DNA from 3 places in the Buttiauxella cochleicola genome. Region 1 is predicted to be linked to each of the others. Evidence: riboswitches for the same ligand, from Rfam matches in the RefSeq annotation. Region 1 holds a riboswitch; each other region holds the start of a gene.
What was found. Region 1 has a riboswitch for thiamine pyrophosphate ahead of thiM (hydroxyethylthiazole kinase). Riboswitches for the same ligand answer to the same signal wherever they lie in the genome.
Positions count from the first base shown of each region.

Region 2: it holds a riboswitch for thiamine pyrophosphate, as region 1 does, so the genes downstream of both, thiC (phosphomethylpyrimidine synthase ThiC) here and thiM (hydroxyethylthiazole kinase) in region 1, are expected to answer to the same signal.
Region 3: it holds a riboswitch for thiamine pyrophosphate, as region 1 does, so the genes downstream of both, thiB (thiamine ABC transporter substrate binding subunit) here and thiM (hydroxyethylthiazole kinase) in region 1, are expected to answer to the same signal.

Region 1 covers NZ_JAJSOU010000008.1:67,895-73,016, forward strand. Annotated here, with positions in the region: gene LVQ79_RS12550 (EAL domain-containing protein) at 1-41, opposite strand, end outside; gene LVQ79_RS12555 (transporter substrate-binding domain-containing protein) at 465-1,415, opposite strand; TPP riboswitch at 1,889-1,985, shown strand; gene thiM (hydroxyethylthiazole kinase) at 2,022-2,810, shown strand; gene thiD (bifunctional hydroxymethylpyrimidine kinase/phosphomethylpyrimidine kinase) at 2,807-3,616, shown strand; gene fbaB (class I fructose-bisphosphate aldolase) at 3,794-4,846, shown strand; gene LVQ79_RS12575 (mandelate racemase family protein) at 5,084-5,122, shown strand, end outside.
Region 2 covers NZ_JAJSOU010000027.1:6,091-11,212, reverse strand. Annotated here, with positions in the region: gene thiE (thiamine phosphate synthase) at 1-542, opposite strand, end outside; gene thiC (phosphomethylpyrimidine synthase ThiC) at 542-2,443, opposite strand; TPP riboswitch at 2,532-2,645, opposite strand; gene rsd (sigma D regulator) at 2,696-3,199, opposite strand; gene nudC (NAD(+) diphosphatase) at 3,303-4,076, shown strand; gene hemE (uroporphyrinogen decarboxylase) at 4,111-5,122, shown strand, end outside.
Region 3 covers NZ_JAJSOU010000005.1:93,573-98,694, forward strand. Annotated here, with positions in the region: gene LVQ79_RS08270 (sugar efflux transporter) at 1-196, opposite strand, end outside; gene sgrT (glucose uptake inhibitor SgrT) at 338-499, opposite strand; gene sgrR (HTH-type transcriptional regulator SgrR) at 593-2,251, shown strand; TPP riboswitch at 2,288-2,387, shown strand; gene thiB (thiamine ABC transporter substrate binding subunit) at 2,424-3,407, shown strand; gene thiP (thiamine/thiamine pyrophosphate ABC transporter permease ThiP) at 3,383-5,020, shown strand; gene thiQ (thiamine ABC transporter ATP-binding protein ThiQ) at 5,099-5,122, shown strand, end outside.

The DNA of each region.
Region 1 (5,122 bases):
TTTCTGATCCTTGAGTTTCTTTTAGCTAACTCAGTTTCCATGACCACAGGTGTGTCCATTTTTACAAAAAAACTTCTAAGCCCCATGGTTCTTACTCACAATGGTTTACTTTTCGATTATAAACAGTCTAATGATAGCCATGATGTTTTTAATCTTATCCGTGATTCATTCAACAAACACTAAACCAATAAGTTGCTATTAATTTTCATATGGATTTAAGTGACTAGTCAAACGAAATGTATGATTAGCCAAAAACAAATGTTATTAACATGCTGTGAATGTTGTTTTATGATGCTCATATGTTTTTTTAAGGTTTAAAAATGAGGTGATATAATTTCATTGAGTAATAGTGTGAAGCATAAGTAAGGGAATTGAAAGCATATCCAGAAATGGACATTTTTAGCAGCAAAGTTAGGGTCTTAATGCATTCCTCAAGTCACCTGATGTCGCTGGCAACTAATTATTTATCTCCCCGTTCTTGAGCAATCATCAAATTGTGTTAATGCTTTATCCATTTCTTTTGAATAAGGAGTTTGTAAGTTTAACTTTAAATAAGGAATTGGTTGGTTAAACCAGATATCATGAATCTTACCAAAATCAGGTGATTTTCTAATTTTACAAAGACTCTGATTTACCAGTGACTTAAATTCTTTGTCATCGTGCGGCAGTAATATGACAAAAAACTGAGGTTTCCCAACCCCTTTATCACTAATGGAAAATAAATCTTTATCGCCCTGAGCCTCAATGATTTCCTTTAATGAAATATCATTGATAAAGGCAGCCGATGTTTTTCCACTGCGCATCAGGTCAAAAGCTTTTTCCATGGTTGGAGTTTTTATTACGACTAAATTCAGGCCCATCTCACGATTGGTCTGGTTAAGTGCAAGAGCATCAACTGATCCCGATGTTACACTAACAGTGTGCCCCGCCAATTGATCAATAGATGATATCTTTTTGTTCTTTAACGTAGCGAATCGTGTATATGAATAAGTATAGGGGCTTGAATAGTCTGCAATCGATTTCCATTCATTAACGTTAGCATTCACTGAACAGATCATATCTACTTTTTTCGCACGCAATAATTCATCTCTTTCAGGCAGATATTTATTCTCAATGTAATTAATTTTTAAGTCAGGTATGTTCAGATGTTTGCTGATATCGCTAACGATAACATTACATAAATCGATAACATAACCGACGACTTTGCCATCTGAAGTTGCATAAGAGAAAGGTGGTGCATCACGATAGGCGATGTTTATTTGATGCGTTTTTTTGATGTTATCGATCGTTTGTGATAGTTCGGCTTGAGCCACAGAAACAAACAAACCAGGAACAAGAAAACCACATGTAATTAACCGGTTGAATATTTTTGCAATATTGTTTTTGTTATGAGCTACTTTGTTTTCTATATTCATATAGGATGTTAATTTTATGTGATTTTATAAGAAAAGATCGACGGTAGATATTTGCTGTCAGTTATACACATAAAGCACACCATTGCCAATTTCATTATATCTAACAAGACGGATTTGGCGATTGAGGTAGTATGTTTTAAATACATTGCGATCATTTAATGGTCAAGTTATTTCAATGTATTAACGGAATTTTATGAAATTAAAAAATCCGTGCAAATAATTCAGACTAGTTGGTCAAAAATAATAAATGTTGAATTCGTAAACTCTAATCAATTAATTTTTTAGATTTATGTTAATAGATTTTGAGACGGTATTTTTATTAATAGTCAAATCCGGATAAAGATGATGCTGGAGAAAGTTGATCATCATTTCACAGGATGCACTTAGATTAAGAACTTGTTTGTCGAACACCCTGCTGGCATTATCCTGTGCTGGGATTAACGTCCCGTTAATCGCAAGTAGTTGATTTTGATTTAAATGACTCGGGGTGCCCTTCCACGTGAAGGCTGAGAAATACCCGTACCACCTGATCTGGATAATGCCAGCGTAGGGAAGTCAGATGCCTGTCAGGTCATCCCTTCTTCACGCCGGGCAGGAGCTTTCAATATGCAGCCTGACCTGCTACCCGGCCACCGTGCCGCGTCGGTTTTACACAATTTACATCAAGCTTCCCCTTTGGTTCACTGCATGACTAACGATGTGGTGCAGAGTTTTACCGCCAACGTTTTGCTCGCTATTGGCGCAGCTCCAGCGATGGTTATTGAGCCAGAAGAAGCCGCACAATTTAGCCCTATAGCCTGCGCTCTACTCATCAATATCGGCACACTTACCTCTGAGCGCAGTACCGCAATGCTTGCAGCCATTCATGCTGCGAACCAATCTTCTACCCCCTGGGTGCTTGACCCCGTCGCGGTCGGTGGCCTGGAGTTTCGTACACAATTTGCACGCTCGATTCTTGAATTAAACCCTGCCGCAATTCGGGGGAATGCGTCGGAAATCATGGCGCTTGCGGGCGAGCACAGTGGTGGGCGAGGCGTGGACAGTACTGTAGATGCTCTTTCAGCTCTACCCGCGGCACTTAAGCTTGCTCAGATTAGCGGTGCAATTGTTGCGGTAACAGGTGAGGAGGATTACGTCACTGATGGGGAGAATGCCTGGAGCATTGCCGGTGGCGGCGCGTTGATGACGCGTGTTGTCGGCACAGGATGTGCACTTTCCGCCGTTGTTGCTGCCTGTTGTTCATTGCCCGGGTCCCGGTTAGACAATGTCGCTTCCGCCTGCCAGTTTATGAAATGTGCTGGCGAGCAGGCCATTGCTGCAAGTCGCGGGCCTGGTAGCTTCATTCCAGCCTTTCTGGACGCGCTTTATGCACTTAATGCGGAGGCTCTGGTATGAAAGGCGTCAAACGCATTAACGCGCTAACTATTGCTGGAACCGACCCGAGTGGTGGGGCGGGTATCCAGGCTGACCTTAAAACGTTCTCGGCATTGGGTGCGTATGGCACCAGCGTTATTACCGCGCTGGTTGCACAAAATACGCGTGGAGTGCAGTCGGTTTATCGTATCGAACCTGAGTTTGTCGCAGCCCAACTTGACTCAGTGCTGAGTGATGTTCGCATCGACACTGTCAAAATCGGCATGCTGGCAGAAACAGATATCGTTGAAGCCGTGGCCGAGAGGTTGGCATTTTACCAAGTCAAAAACGTGGTGCTTGATACGGTGATGCTGGCGAAAAGTGGCGACCCATTGCTTGCTCCTTCGGCGGTAGAAAGTTTACGTCGCAGGTTATTACCGCAGGTGGCATTGATTACCCCGAACTTACCCGAAGCGGCAGCTCTGCTGAATACGGTACATGCTTGCAACGAACGAGAGATGAAAGAGCAGGGGGATGCATTGCTGGGGATGGGATGCAAAGCCGTGCTGATGAAAGGCGGCCATCTTGATGACGCTGAAAGCCCAGACTGGTTGTTTACCCAAAGTGGAACGCAGCGTTTTACTGCACCACGTGTGCAAACGCGTCATACCCATGGTACTGGTTGCACATTATCCGCCGCACTTGCGGCACTTTATCCACGCTATAACGACTGGCCTCAAACTATCACAGCGGCGAAAAAGTGGTTATCCCAGGCATTAGACCAGGCAGATTCGCTTGAAGTTGGGCAAGGAATTGGGCCAGTTCATCATTTTCACGAGTGGTGGTAATGGGGTAAATTTCCGCCGGGTATAAAACGTTACACCATAAAACAAACCGAAAGTGCTCCCGAGGTGGCGAATACTGTGAGTCGCGGCCAGGATTATGTCTGCCTGTTTTAACAAAAGCAGGCCAGGAGAATCCATCCTCAGCGGGCAGGGTGCTCGCTGAATTTACGGGAGCGTATTATGACTGATATTGCGCAGCTGCTTGGCAAAGATGCCGACAGCTTGTTACAGCATCGTTGTATGACTATTCCGGCAGACCAGCTGTATCTGCCAGGCTCAGATTATGTAGACCGCGTGATGGTGGATAACAACCGCCCGCCTGCAGTGCTACGAAACATGCAAACGCTGTATAACACCGGGCGGCTTGCTGGCACTGGCTACCTTTCCATTTTACCGGTCGATCAGGGTGTGGAACACTCCGCCGGGGCATCGTTTGCGGCAAATCCTCTCTACTTTGACCCGAAAAACATTGTTGAATTGGCGATTGAAGCGGGCTGCAACTGTGTCGCTTCAACCTATGGTGTGCTGGCATCGGTATCGCGACGTTACGCGCATCGCATTCCTTTCCTCGTCAAACTTAATCACAACGAAACGCTCAGTTACCCAAACACTTTTGACCAGACGTTATACGCAAGCGTCGAGCAGGCGTTCAACATGGGCGCGGTGGCAGTTGGGGCGACCATTTACTTTGGTTCGCCAGAGTCACGTCGCCAGATTGAAGAGATTTCAGTGGCGTTTGAACGCGCACATGAGCTGGGGCTGGTCACTGTTCTTTGGGCATATTTGCGTAATCCGGACTTTAAAAAAGACGGTGTGGATTACCACGTAAGCGCCGATCTTACTGGCCAGGCAAACCATCTGGCCGCCACTATTGGCGCGGATATCGTGAAGCAGAAGATGGCGGAGAATAATGGTGGCTACAAGGCGGTGAACTTTGGTTATACCGATGACCGTGTGTACACCAAACTGACCAGCGATAACCCGATAGACCTGGTGCGTTATCAACTGGCCAACTGTTATATGGGCCGCGCAGGGTTGATTAACTCCGGTGGTGCCGCTGGTGGTGAAACCGACCTGACAGATGCTGTGCGTACCGCTGTCATTAACAAGCGTGCGGGTGGCATGGGGCTGATTCTGGGACGCAAAGCCTTTAAGAAATCTATGTCTGAGGGTGTTAAGTTGATTAATGCTGTGCAGGATGTGTATCTGAACAGCAAAGTGACTATCGCCTGATTTTCTGCGTATTGCTGGCGGGTTAGCGCAAGCGACTCCCGCCAAAAACTTTCCCACATTCATTAGTTACCTTCATCACAATTCCATAACACTTTGTGAAAAGCATCACGCCCCCCTGGACATATGTCCAAAAAATCACTCGCATTTAAGCACCTTTGAACGAGGCGGAGGTGATTTTTTACGCATAGAGTAAGTGGTGAAACGCTGTTTTAAATTAACAAAGGGACAATGACAGCCGTGAAAATAGAATCCGTAAACGTAACCGTTTTTACTTAC
Region 2 (5,122 bases), on a different contig from region 1:
CCAACGCCCGTTGCGAGTACAGCAGGAACACGCTCGATGCTTATTCCACCGATGGCGACAGTCGGGTAATCGCCCAGCGTTTTGATGTGGGCTGCGAGTTGCGAAAGCCCCTGTGGAGCGGATGGCATCTGCTTGGTGTTGGTGGGGAAAACATGCCCGAGCGCAATGTAAGAAGGGCGCGCCATTAGTGCGCGATCCATTTCCATATTGTCGTGCGTCGAAAGCCCGAGGCGCAGGCCGGCATCGCGAATAGCATCCAGATTGGCAACATCCATATCTTCCTGGCCCAGGTGAATACCGTATGCGTGATGCTTTATCGCCAGTTGCCAATAATCGTTAATAAACAGACGCGCTTCATAGCGTTTGCCAAGTTCGATAGCCGCCGCAATATCGGCTTCCACTGTTTCGTCGCTTTTATCCTTGATGCGCAGTTGAATGGTGCGCACGCCAGCTTCAAGCAGACGGGCAATCCACTCAACGCTATCCACCACCGGATACAAACCCAGGCGTTGGGGAACGGCTGGAAATGCAGTTGTGTTCATCACACTTCCTCCTGACGCAGATAAATTTCGCCACCTTTTGCCCGGAAGGATTGCGACATATCGTCCATGCCTACTTCTATGGCTTGCTTAGCCGCGAAATCGCGGACTTCCTGGGATATTTTCATCGAGCAGAATTTTGGTCCGCACATTGAACAGAAGTGCGCGACTTTGCCGGATTCCTGCGGTAGCGTTTCATCGTGATAGGCGCGAGCGGTGAAGGGATCGAGAGCCAGGTTAAACTGGTCTTCCCAGCGGAATTCAAAGCGGGCTTTCGACATGGCGTTATCGCGGATTTGCGCTCCAGGGTGACCTTTTGCCAGATCTGCGGCATGCGCCGCAATTTTGTAGGTAATCAGCCCCTGTTTCACATCTTCTTTATTCGGCAGGCCGAGGTGCTCTTTTGGCGTGACGTAGCACAGCATCGCGCAGCCGAACCAGCCAATCATGGCCGCGCCAATCCCTGATGTGAAATGGTCGTAACCGGGCGCAATGTCAGTGGTCAACGGGCCAAGAGTGTAGAACGGCGCTTCGTGGCAATGCTCTAGTTCTTCGGTCATGTTGCGGCGGATCATCTGCATCGGCACATGTCCTGGGCCTTCAATCATTACCTGTACATCGTATTCCCAGGCAATTTTGGTCAACTCGCCAAGCGTATGCAGCTCAGAGAATTGCGCTTCATCGTTGGCATCCTGAATGGAGCCAGGGCGCAGGCCGTCACCCAGTGAGAGTGAAACGTCATAAGCGGCACAGATCTCGCAGACTTCGCGGAAGTGCTCATACAGGAAGTTTTCCTGATGATGCGACAGGCACCATTTCGCCATAATCGATCCTCCGCGTGAAACAATTCCGGTCAGGCGTTTGGCGGTCATCGGCACATAGCGCAGCAACACTCCGGCGTGAATAGTAAAGTAATCCACACCTTGCTCTGCCTGTTCCAGAAGTGTGTCGCGGAACATTTCCCAGGTCAGGTCTTCGGCGATGCCGTTTACTTTTTCTAGTGCCTGGTAGATTGGCACGGTGCCGATTGGCACAGGGCTATTACGCAAAATCCATTCGCGGGTTTCGTGGATATAGCGGCCGGTAGAAAGATCCATCACGGTGTCTGCGCCCCAGCGCGTTGACCAGACCAGTTTTTCCACTTCTTCTTCAATGGAGGAGGTGACCGCTGAGTTGCCGATATTGGCATTCACTTTGACAAGGAAATTACGGCCGATAATCATCGGTTCCGATTCGGGGTGGTTGATGTTGGCAGGGATAATTGCCCGGCCTGCGGCGACTTCGTCACGTACAAACTCAGGGGTAATATTTTCCGGCAGGCGCGCACCAAAACCCTGGCCTGGATGCTGGTGGCGTAACACTTCATCGCGAACGCGTTCGCGGCCCATGTTTTCACGGACGGCGATAAACTCCATTTCCGGCGTCACAATTCCCTGACGTGCATAGTGCAGTTGTGTAACGATTTTCCCAGCTTTAGCGCGCTTAGGCGTGAGTTGTGTTTCAAAACGCAATTCGTCCAGATCGTCATCAGCCAGACGCTCTTTGGTATATGCAGAGCTACGATCGGTCAGTGTTTCGCAATCATCACGCTCGCTAATCCAGCTTTCACGCAGTGGTGGAAGCCCGCGCAGAACGTCGATACTGATTGTCGGGTCGCCATACGGACCTGAAGTGTCATACACCGGTATCGCATCGTTAGGGGTGAACAGAGGATTTTCTTTCGTACCGCCCGTTGCTGTTGGGCTGAGTTGAATTTCGCGCATCGGTACGCGGATATCATCGCGTGATTCAGTGAGATAAATGCGTTGGGAATTAGGGAAAGCAGTACCTTCCAGCGTATTGATAAAATGCTGGGCAGCAGCGCGTTGTTCGCGGCGGTTTGGTTTTTTTTCAGTAATAGACATAGCTCATTCCAGTAAATATCAAGGAGTGGCTTGTCAGAACAACGGAGGAGTAATGAATGTGGGGCGCCCGCGTACGGGTGAACCCAAAAGCAGAATTACTCTTGTTCCCTTCGCAGGTATTAGCCTGATCAGGTTCCGCGGATCCCGAATTAACGGTCTCAGCCGGTGTTCAATTAAACACTCGGCACTCCGACAAGATAAACCCGTATTGCTACGGGTCGTTATGTAAACTACTCGTTAACAGCGCAGAACTCAAGCCGGACGTGCAAGGCTGCCGGTATCGTTAGCACTGTCATTTATATCGTGGTCGTAAGCTAACTGAATGAGTTTATCTTCCAGTGAAAAACGTGATTCCAGCGCTTCACCGATGCCGGATAACGCTTTCTGGAACTCAATATAGTTATCATCATCGATAGCACTTTCGAGATGCGAATCGTAAAAATCCATAATGTGCTGGGTGTTGGCTTCAAGCTGCGGATAAAGATGAGTTGCGGCTAAAAGTGGGCTGCTACCTTCCATTTCGCTGATAATGCGTTCATAAATATTGAAATGACCGGCAGAAAGATAATCCACCAAATTATGGCAAAAGTTATCCAGAGCCTTTTCATTGAGCGCGGTATGGGATTCCTTGTTAGGCTTGATCCCAACCATATTGTAATAAGCCACCAATAAATGTTTGCGGGCATGTAGCCATTGGTCGATTAACTCATTACTACCACCGACGCGCTCAGTCAGATTTTCTAACTGGTTAAGCATGATTGACTCCGTGATTCCGTGAGTAAAAGATGTAACGCAAACGTACCCAAAATTGTTACGACCATTTGTTTATACCAGCGAACTCGGGGATGTGCACCAGGTTATGGAACGTGTAATTCAAAAGTTAGATCAGGGCTGGTTTATCGTCAGTCATGAACAAAAATTGTGGTTGCCGAAAGGTGAGCTACCTCACGGAGCGGCACAAGATTTTCAGCTTGATGGTGCGGTTGGGATGTCTATCGGCGAGTGGGAAAATGAGCCGGTGTGGTTAGTGCGGCAACATCGCCGTGCGGATATGGGCTCAGTGCGCCAGGTTATTGACCAGGATCCAGGGTTATTTCAACTTGCTGGTCGTGGCGTGCAGTTGGCGGAGTTCTATCGCTCGCATAAGTTCTGTGGCTACTGTGGCCATGAAATGCACGTCAGCAAAACCGAATGGGCGATGCTGTGTAACCATTGTCGTGAACGCTACTATCCACAAATTTCACCGTGCATCATCGTGGCTATCCGTCGTGACGACCATATCCTGCTTGCTCAGCACACACGCCATCGCGGCGGGGTTTATACCGTACTGGCCGGGTTTGTCGAAGTAGGGGAAACCCTCGAGCAGGCAGTGGCGCGTGAGGTGATGGAAGAGAGCAGCATTCGCGTGAAAAACTTACGTTATGTCACCTCGCAACCCTGGCCGTTCCCGCAATCGCTGATGACCGCGTTCATGGCGGAATATCACAGCGGTGACATTAAAATCGACCCGAAAGAGTTAATTGATGCGGGCTGGTATCGCTATGACCAACTTCCGTTATTACCGCCACCGGGTACGGTGGCTCGTCGCCTGATTGAAGACACTGTCGCCCTGTGTCGCGCCGACTATGAATGATAAACTGGCGTGATACAGCCAAAGGAAATTGAAAATGACTGAACTGAAGAACGATCGTTACCTGCGGGCGCTGCAACGCCAGCCTGTAGATACCACGCCAGTATGGATGATGAGGCAGGCAGGTCGTTACTTGCCAGAATACAAAGCGACACGTGCGCAGGCCGGCGATTTTATGTCGCTGTGCAAAAATGCAGAGCTGGCTTGCGAAGTGACTTTGCAGCCGCTGCGTCGCTACAAGCTTGATGCGGCGATCCTCTTCTCCGACATCCTCACCGTGCCGGATGCGATGGGGCTTGGCCTCTATTTTGAAGCGGGTGAAGGCCCACGTTTCCGCTCGCCAATTACCAGCCGTGCTGATGTTGAAAAGTTGCCAATTCCCGATCCGGAAGATGAACTGGGCTATGTGATGAACGCGGTGCGTACTATTCGCCGTGAACTAAAAGGCGAAGTGCCGCTGATTGGTTTCACCGGCAGCCCATGGACGCTGGCAACCTACATGGTCGAAGGCGGCAGCAGCAAAGCGTTTACCGTGATCAAAAAGATGATGTATGCCGACCCGCAAGCGCTGCATCTTCTACTCGATAAGCTGGCGCAAAGCGTCACGCAGTACCTGAATGCGCAAATCAAAGCGGGCGCACAGTCGGTGATGATTTTCGATACCTGGGGCGGCGTGCTGACCGGGCGTGATTATCAGCAGTTCTCTCTCTACTACATGCATAAAATCATCGATGGCCTGCTGCGTGAAAATGAAGGCCGCCGAGTGCCTGTGACGATGTTCACCAAAGGCGGCGGTCAATGGCTGGAAGCAATGGCTGAAACGGGATGTGATGCGCTGGGGTTAGACTGGACGACTGACATCGCCGATGCTCGCCGTCGCGTCGGTCATAAAGTGGCGTTGCAGGGCAATATGGACCCATCCATGTTGTATGCACAGCCGGCACGCATTGAAGAAGAAGTGGCGACTATTCTGGCTGGGTTCGGTAAAGGTGAAGGCCACGTGTTTAACCTGGGTCATGGCATTCACCAGGATGTTCCGCCAGAACACG
Region 3 (5,122 bases), on a different contig from region 1:
TGACGAGTATCCCGGTTATCGCATTGACGGTATAAAACATCCCAACCCAAAATGGGCGCACTTCTACTTCGCGACTTAAAAACAGGCTAAGAGTGGGCGCCTGGAGTGCCCCCGCAATCCCCATCATGAAAGCCACAATCATAAATGCGGCATATACCGGATTGAGGCGACGTCCTCGCGTCAAAAACCAAAGCATGCAGAAATTCCTTTTGTTCGAGCGCTCATTGGGTGTGCAAAACGTAAACTATACCCTAATGACGGGTATAAAAAAGCCAGCAGGAACAATCTGCTGGCCAGGTGAAATTCACCAATTCTCAGTCACACATGTATCAACGAGTTAGTGCTTTCCGGTCTCGGGAACGGTAATTTCCCACTGCATTAAGTCCTCGAGCATCTTCAGACGTTGCGTTGCTGTCAGGCGAGCCAGCCATCCAGCAGAAACATTTTGTGTTGCGGCAAAATACTGATGATAGAACTTAATAACTGGTGACCGTTTCATATACATCTCCACTTCCTCGTTTCAACGTTGATGATTATTGGCGTAATATGAGGAAAGTTAAATTGATGAGTTTCTGACGGGAGTTCCTCTTTTATGTCCAGCAGTCGTCTGCAACAACAGTTCATACGTTTATGGCAAAACTTTGAAGGTAAGCCGCAGGAAACCACGCTCAATGAGCTGGCAGATCTGCTGAATTGCTCCCGTCGCCATATGCGTACGCTGCTTAGTGCAATGCAGGAAACGGGCTGGCTCAGCTGGAAAGCAGAGGTCGGGCGCGGTAAGCGTTCACAGCTGGAATTCCTGTATACCGGCCTTGCACTCCAGCAACAGCGGGCTGAAGATCTTCTTGAGCAAGACAGGATCGATCAACTGGTGCAGATCGTTGGTGATAAAGCCGCTGTACGCCAAATGTTGATTTCGCATCTTGGCCGCAGCTTCCGCCAGGGTCGGCATATCCTGCGCGTTCTCTATTACCGTCCACTGTTAAATCTGTTACCAGGCTCGGCTTTACGTCGTTCAGAAACCCATATTGCCCGCCAAATTTTCAGCGGCTTAATTCGTATAAATGAGGAAAATGGGGAACTGGAAGCAGATATTGCCCATCACTGGCAGCAAATTTCCCCATTACACTGGCGTTTTTATTTGCGCCCCGGCATTCATTTTCACCATGGCCGCGAGCTGGACATGCTGGATGTGGTCACCTCTTTGCAGCGGATTAACGCGCTGCCGCTGTATTCGCACATTACGCAAATCACCTCACCTACCGCGTGGACACTGGATATCACCCTTTCGCAACCGGACAACTGGCTGCCGTGGTTGCTGGGTAGCGTTCATGCCATGATTCTGCCCCGTGAATGGCAAACCCTAAGCAATTTTTCACGCCAGCCAGTCGGTACTGGGCCGTACTCTGTTGTGCGCAATAACACTAACCAGCTGAAGATTCAGGCTTACGATGATTACTTCGGCTATCGCGCATTGATTGACGAGGTAAATTTCTGGGTATTGCCAGAGATCGGTGAAGATGTCAGTTGCGCAGTGCAACTATCGGGCATGCCTGACAGTGAAAAAGCCGTCGAAAGCCGCCTGGAAGAAGGCTGCTATTACATTTTGTTTGATAGACGCTCCAAATCTGGCAGTAATGACGACGTTCGCCGCTGGCTAAGCCATATGTTGGCCCCCATTCATCTGCTTTATAGCGCGGGAGCTCAAAACCAGCAGTACTGGTTCCCGGCGTATGGTTTACTGCCGCGCTGGCACCACGCACGTCCACAACCGGTGTTTGAAAAACCTGCTGGTCTGGAATCTGTAACGCTGACGTTTTACCGCGATCACGTCGAACACCGGGTTATCAGTAAAGTCATGGAGGAACTGCTGGCTCGCGCAGGCGTTAAGCTTGTGGTGCAGGAAGTCAGCTATGAGGAGTGGCACCAGGGCAATGCCGAAAGCGATATCTGGCTTAACAGCGCAAACTTCACTCTGCCTTTAGAATTCTCCCTTTATTCGCATCTGTATGAAGTCCCTCTGATTCAAAAATGCATCGAAAATGACTGGGAAACCGATACCCGGAAATGGCACAACGGCGAGCTTTCTTTGCCTGAATGGTGCCAGAAGCGAGTTGAAAACAATGATATTTTGCCATTAATCCACCATTGGTTGCGCATTGAAGGGCAGCGCAGTATGCGCGGCGTGCGTATGAACACGCTCGGCTGGTTTGACTTTAAATCGGCATGGTTTGCACCACCGGAACCTTAATACTTCCGATTCATTCACAGAATCATTACAATGCACGCGTTCTCAACGGGGTGCTAAGACGAAAGTCTGGCTGAGATAATACCCGTCGAACCTGATCCGGATAACGCCGGCGAAGGGATTTGAGGCTCAATTCTCAAAGTCCTTTGCCACCCCTAATTTAAAGAGGTGCAAAGTGTTCAAAAAATTCCTGCCGTTACTGGCGCTCGTCGCCGCCCCTGTTTTCGCCAAACCCCTGCTGACTGTTTACACCTACGACTCTTTCGCTGCCGACTGGGGCCCAGGCCCTGCGGTAAAAAAAGCCTTTGAAGCAGACTGCAATTGCGAGCTGAAATTCGTCGCACTCGAAGATGGCGTGTCACTGCTTAACCGTCTGCGCATGGAAGGTAAAAACAGCAAAGCCGACGTGGTTCTGGGGCTGGATAACAATCTGCTGGAAGCGGCTGCGCAAACCAAACTGTTCGCGCCGAGCAACGTTGACACTGGTTCACTAAAAATCCCAGGTGGCTGGAATAACAATACGTTTGTGCCGTTCGATTACGGCTATTTCGCTTTTGTGTATGACAAAAACAAACTCAAAAACCCGCCGAAAAGCCTGAAAGAACTGGTCGAAAGTGACCAAAAATGGAAAGTGATTTACCAGGATCCACGCACCAGCACCCCAGGTCTCGGCCTGCTGTTATGGATGCAAAAAGTATATGGCGACAAAACGCCTGAAGCCTGGGCGAAACTGGCCAAAAAAACCGTCACCGTCACCAAAGGCTGGTCTGAGGCTTACGGTCTGTTCCTCAAAGGCGAAGGCGACCTGGTGATGAGCTACACCACCTCGCCGGCATATCACATCATCGAAGAGAAAAAAGATAACTACGCGGCAGCCAATTTCAGCGAAGGACATTACTTGCAGGTGGAAGTTGCGGGTCGCCTGGCTTCAAGCAAGCAGCCAGAGTTGGCAGCGAAATTCATGAAGTTCATTACCACGCCTGAGTTCCAGAACACCATTCCAACCGGCAACTGGATGTACCCGGTCACAGACGTGAAATTGCCAGAAGGCTTTAATGGTCTGGTAAAACCGCAGACCACGCTGGAATTTAGCCCGCAAGACGTCTCTTCCCATCGCGCCAGCTGGATCAGTGAATGGCAACGCTCCGTCAGCCGCTAATTCCCGGTTGGCTGATTCCAGGGCTATGCGCCGCCACTCTCGTGGTAGCCGTAGCCCTGGCGGCTTTTCTGGCGCTGTGGTTTAACGCGCCGCAAACCGATATCCGCGCGTTGGTGCAGGATAGCTATTTGTGGCACGTACTTCGCTTTTCCTTCTGGCAGGCATTTCTTTCAGCCACCCTTTCGGTGTTCCCGGCCATTTTTCTTGCCCGGGCGCTTTACCGACGCCGTTTCCCTGGGCGATTAGCACTGTTACGTCTGTGCGCCATGACGCTGGTTTTGCCAGTGTTGGTGGCAGTGTTCGGTATTCTGACGGTGTATGGCCGTGAAGGCTGGCTGGCCTCACTGTGCGCCTGGCTTGGCATCGAATGGGGGTTCTCACCCTATGGCCTGAAAGGCATTTTGCTGGCCCACATCTTTTTCAACTTGCCGATGGCAACCCGCCTGCTCCTTCAGGCGCTGGAAAATATCCCCAGCGAACAACGACAGGTCGCCGCACAGCTTGGCATGCAGGGTTGGAACTTCTTCCGTTTTGTCGAATGGCCGTGGCTACGCCGTCAGATTCTTCCTGCCGCCGCGTTAATTTTTATGCTCTGCTTCGCCAGTTTTGCCACCGTGCTTTCGCTCGGCGGCGGGCCGCAGGCAACCACCATTGAATTGGCCATCTTCCAGGCACTCAGTTATGACTACGACCCTGCTCGTGCGGCACTGCTCGCAATAGTACAAATGGTTTGCTGTCTTGGCCTGGTGCTGATGAGCCAACGACTCAGTAAAGCCATTCCTGTGGGTATCAGCCAAATGCAGGGCTGGCGTGACCCGCAAGATAACCTGCGCCGGAAACTGTGCGACGGATTGTTAATTTCACTCGCACTGTTGCTGCTGTTGCCTCCGCTGCTGGCGGTCATCATTGATGGCATCAATAGTGGTTTTAACAGCGTGCTTTCCCAGCCGATTCTCTGGCAGGCATTATTCACCTCGTTAAGAATTGCAGTCGGCGCGGGATTGATAAGCGTAATCATCACGGTAATGCTGCTATGGAGTTCACGAGAATTACGCCTGCGCAACCGCGCATTTGCCGGGCAGGCGCTGGAGTTAAGCGGCATGCTAATCCTCGCGATGCCGGGTATCGTGCTGGCGACCGGCTTTTTCCTGCTGCTCAATAACACGGTAGGTTTGCCGCAATCCGCCGATGGCATTGTGATTTTCACCAATGCATTAATGGCGGTTCCCTACGCCCTGAAAGTGCTGGAAAACCCGATGCTGGACGTGGCTGAACGCTACAACAAGCTGTGCCAGTCGCTGAATATCAGCGGCTTAAACCGCCTGCGTTATATCGAGTTGCGCGCCCTGAAGCGCCCACTGGCGCAAGCGCTGGCATTTGCCTGCGTGCTGTCGATTGGTGATTTTGGCGTAGTGGCGCTGTTTGGTAATGAAGATTTCCGCACGCTACCGTTCTATCTCTATCAACAAATTGGTTCATATCGCAGCCAGGATGGTGCCGTTACCGCGCTAATTCTGCTGATACTGTGCTTTGCTTTATTCACATTGATTGAAAAACTTCCGGGACGCGATTCCCAAAATGATTCAGGTTGCAGGAAGGCGGCAAGTGAATGAAGCCTGGGAACATAGAAAACTATGTGACCTGGATGAAAGAAAGCAGCCAACACACCTGCAACTTGAAGGATGAAGGGAATGCTAAAGCTAACTGATATAACC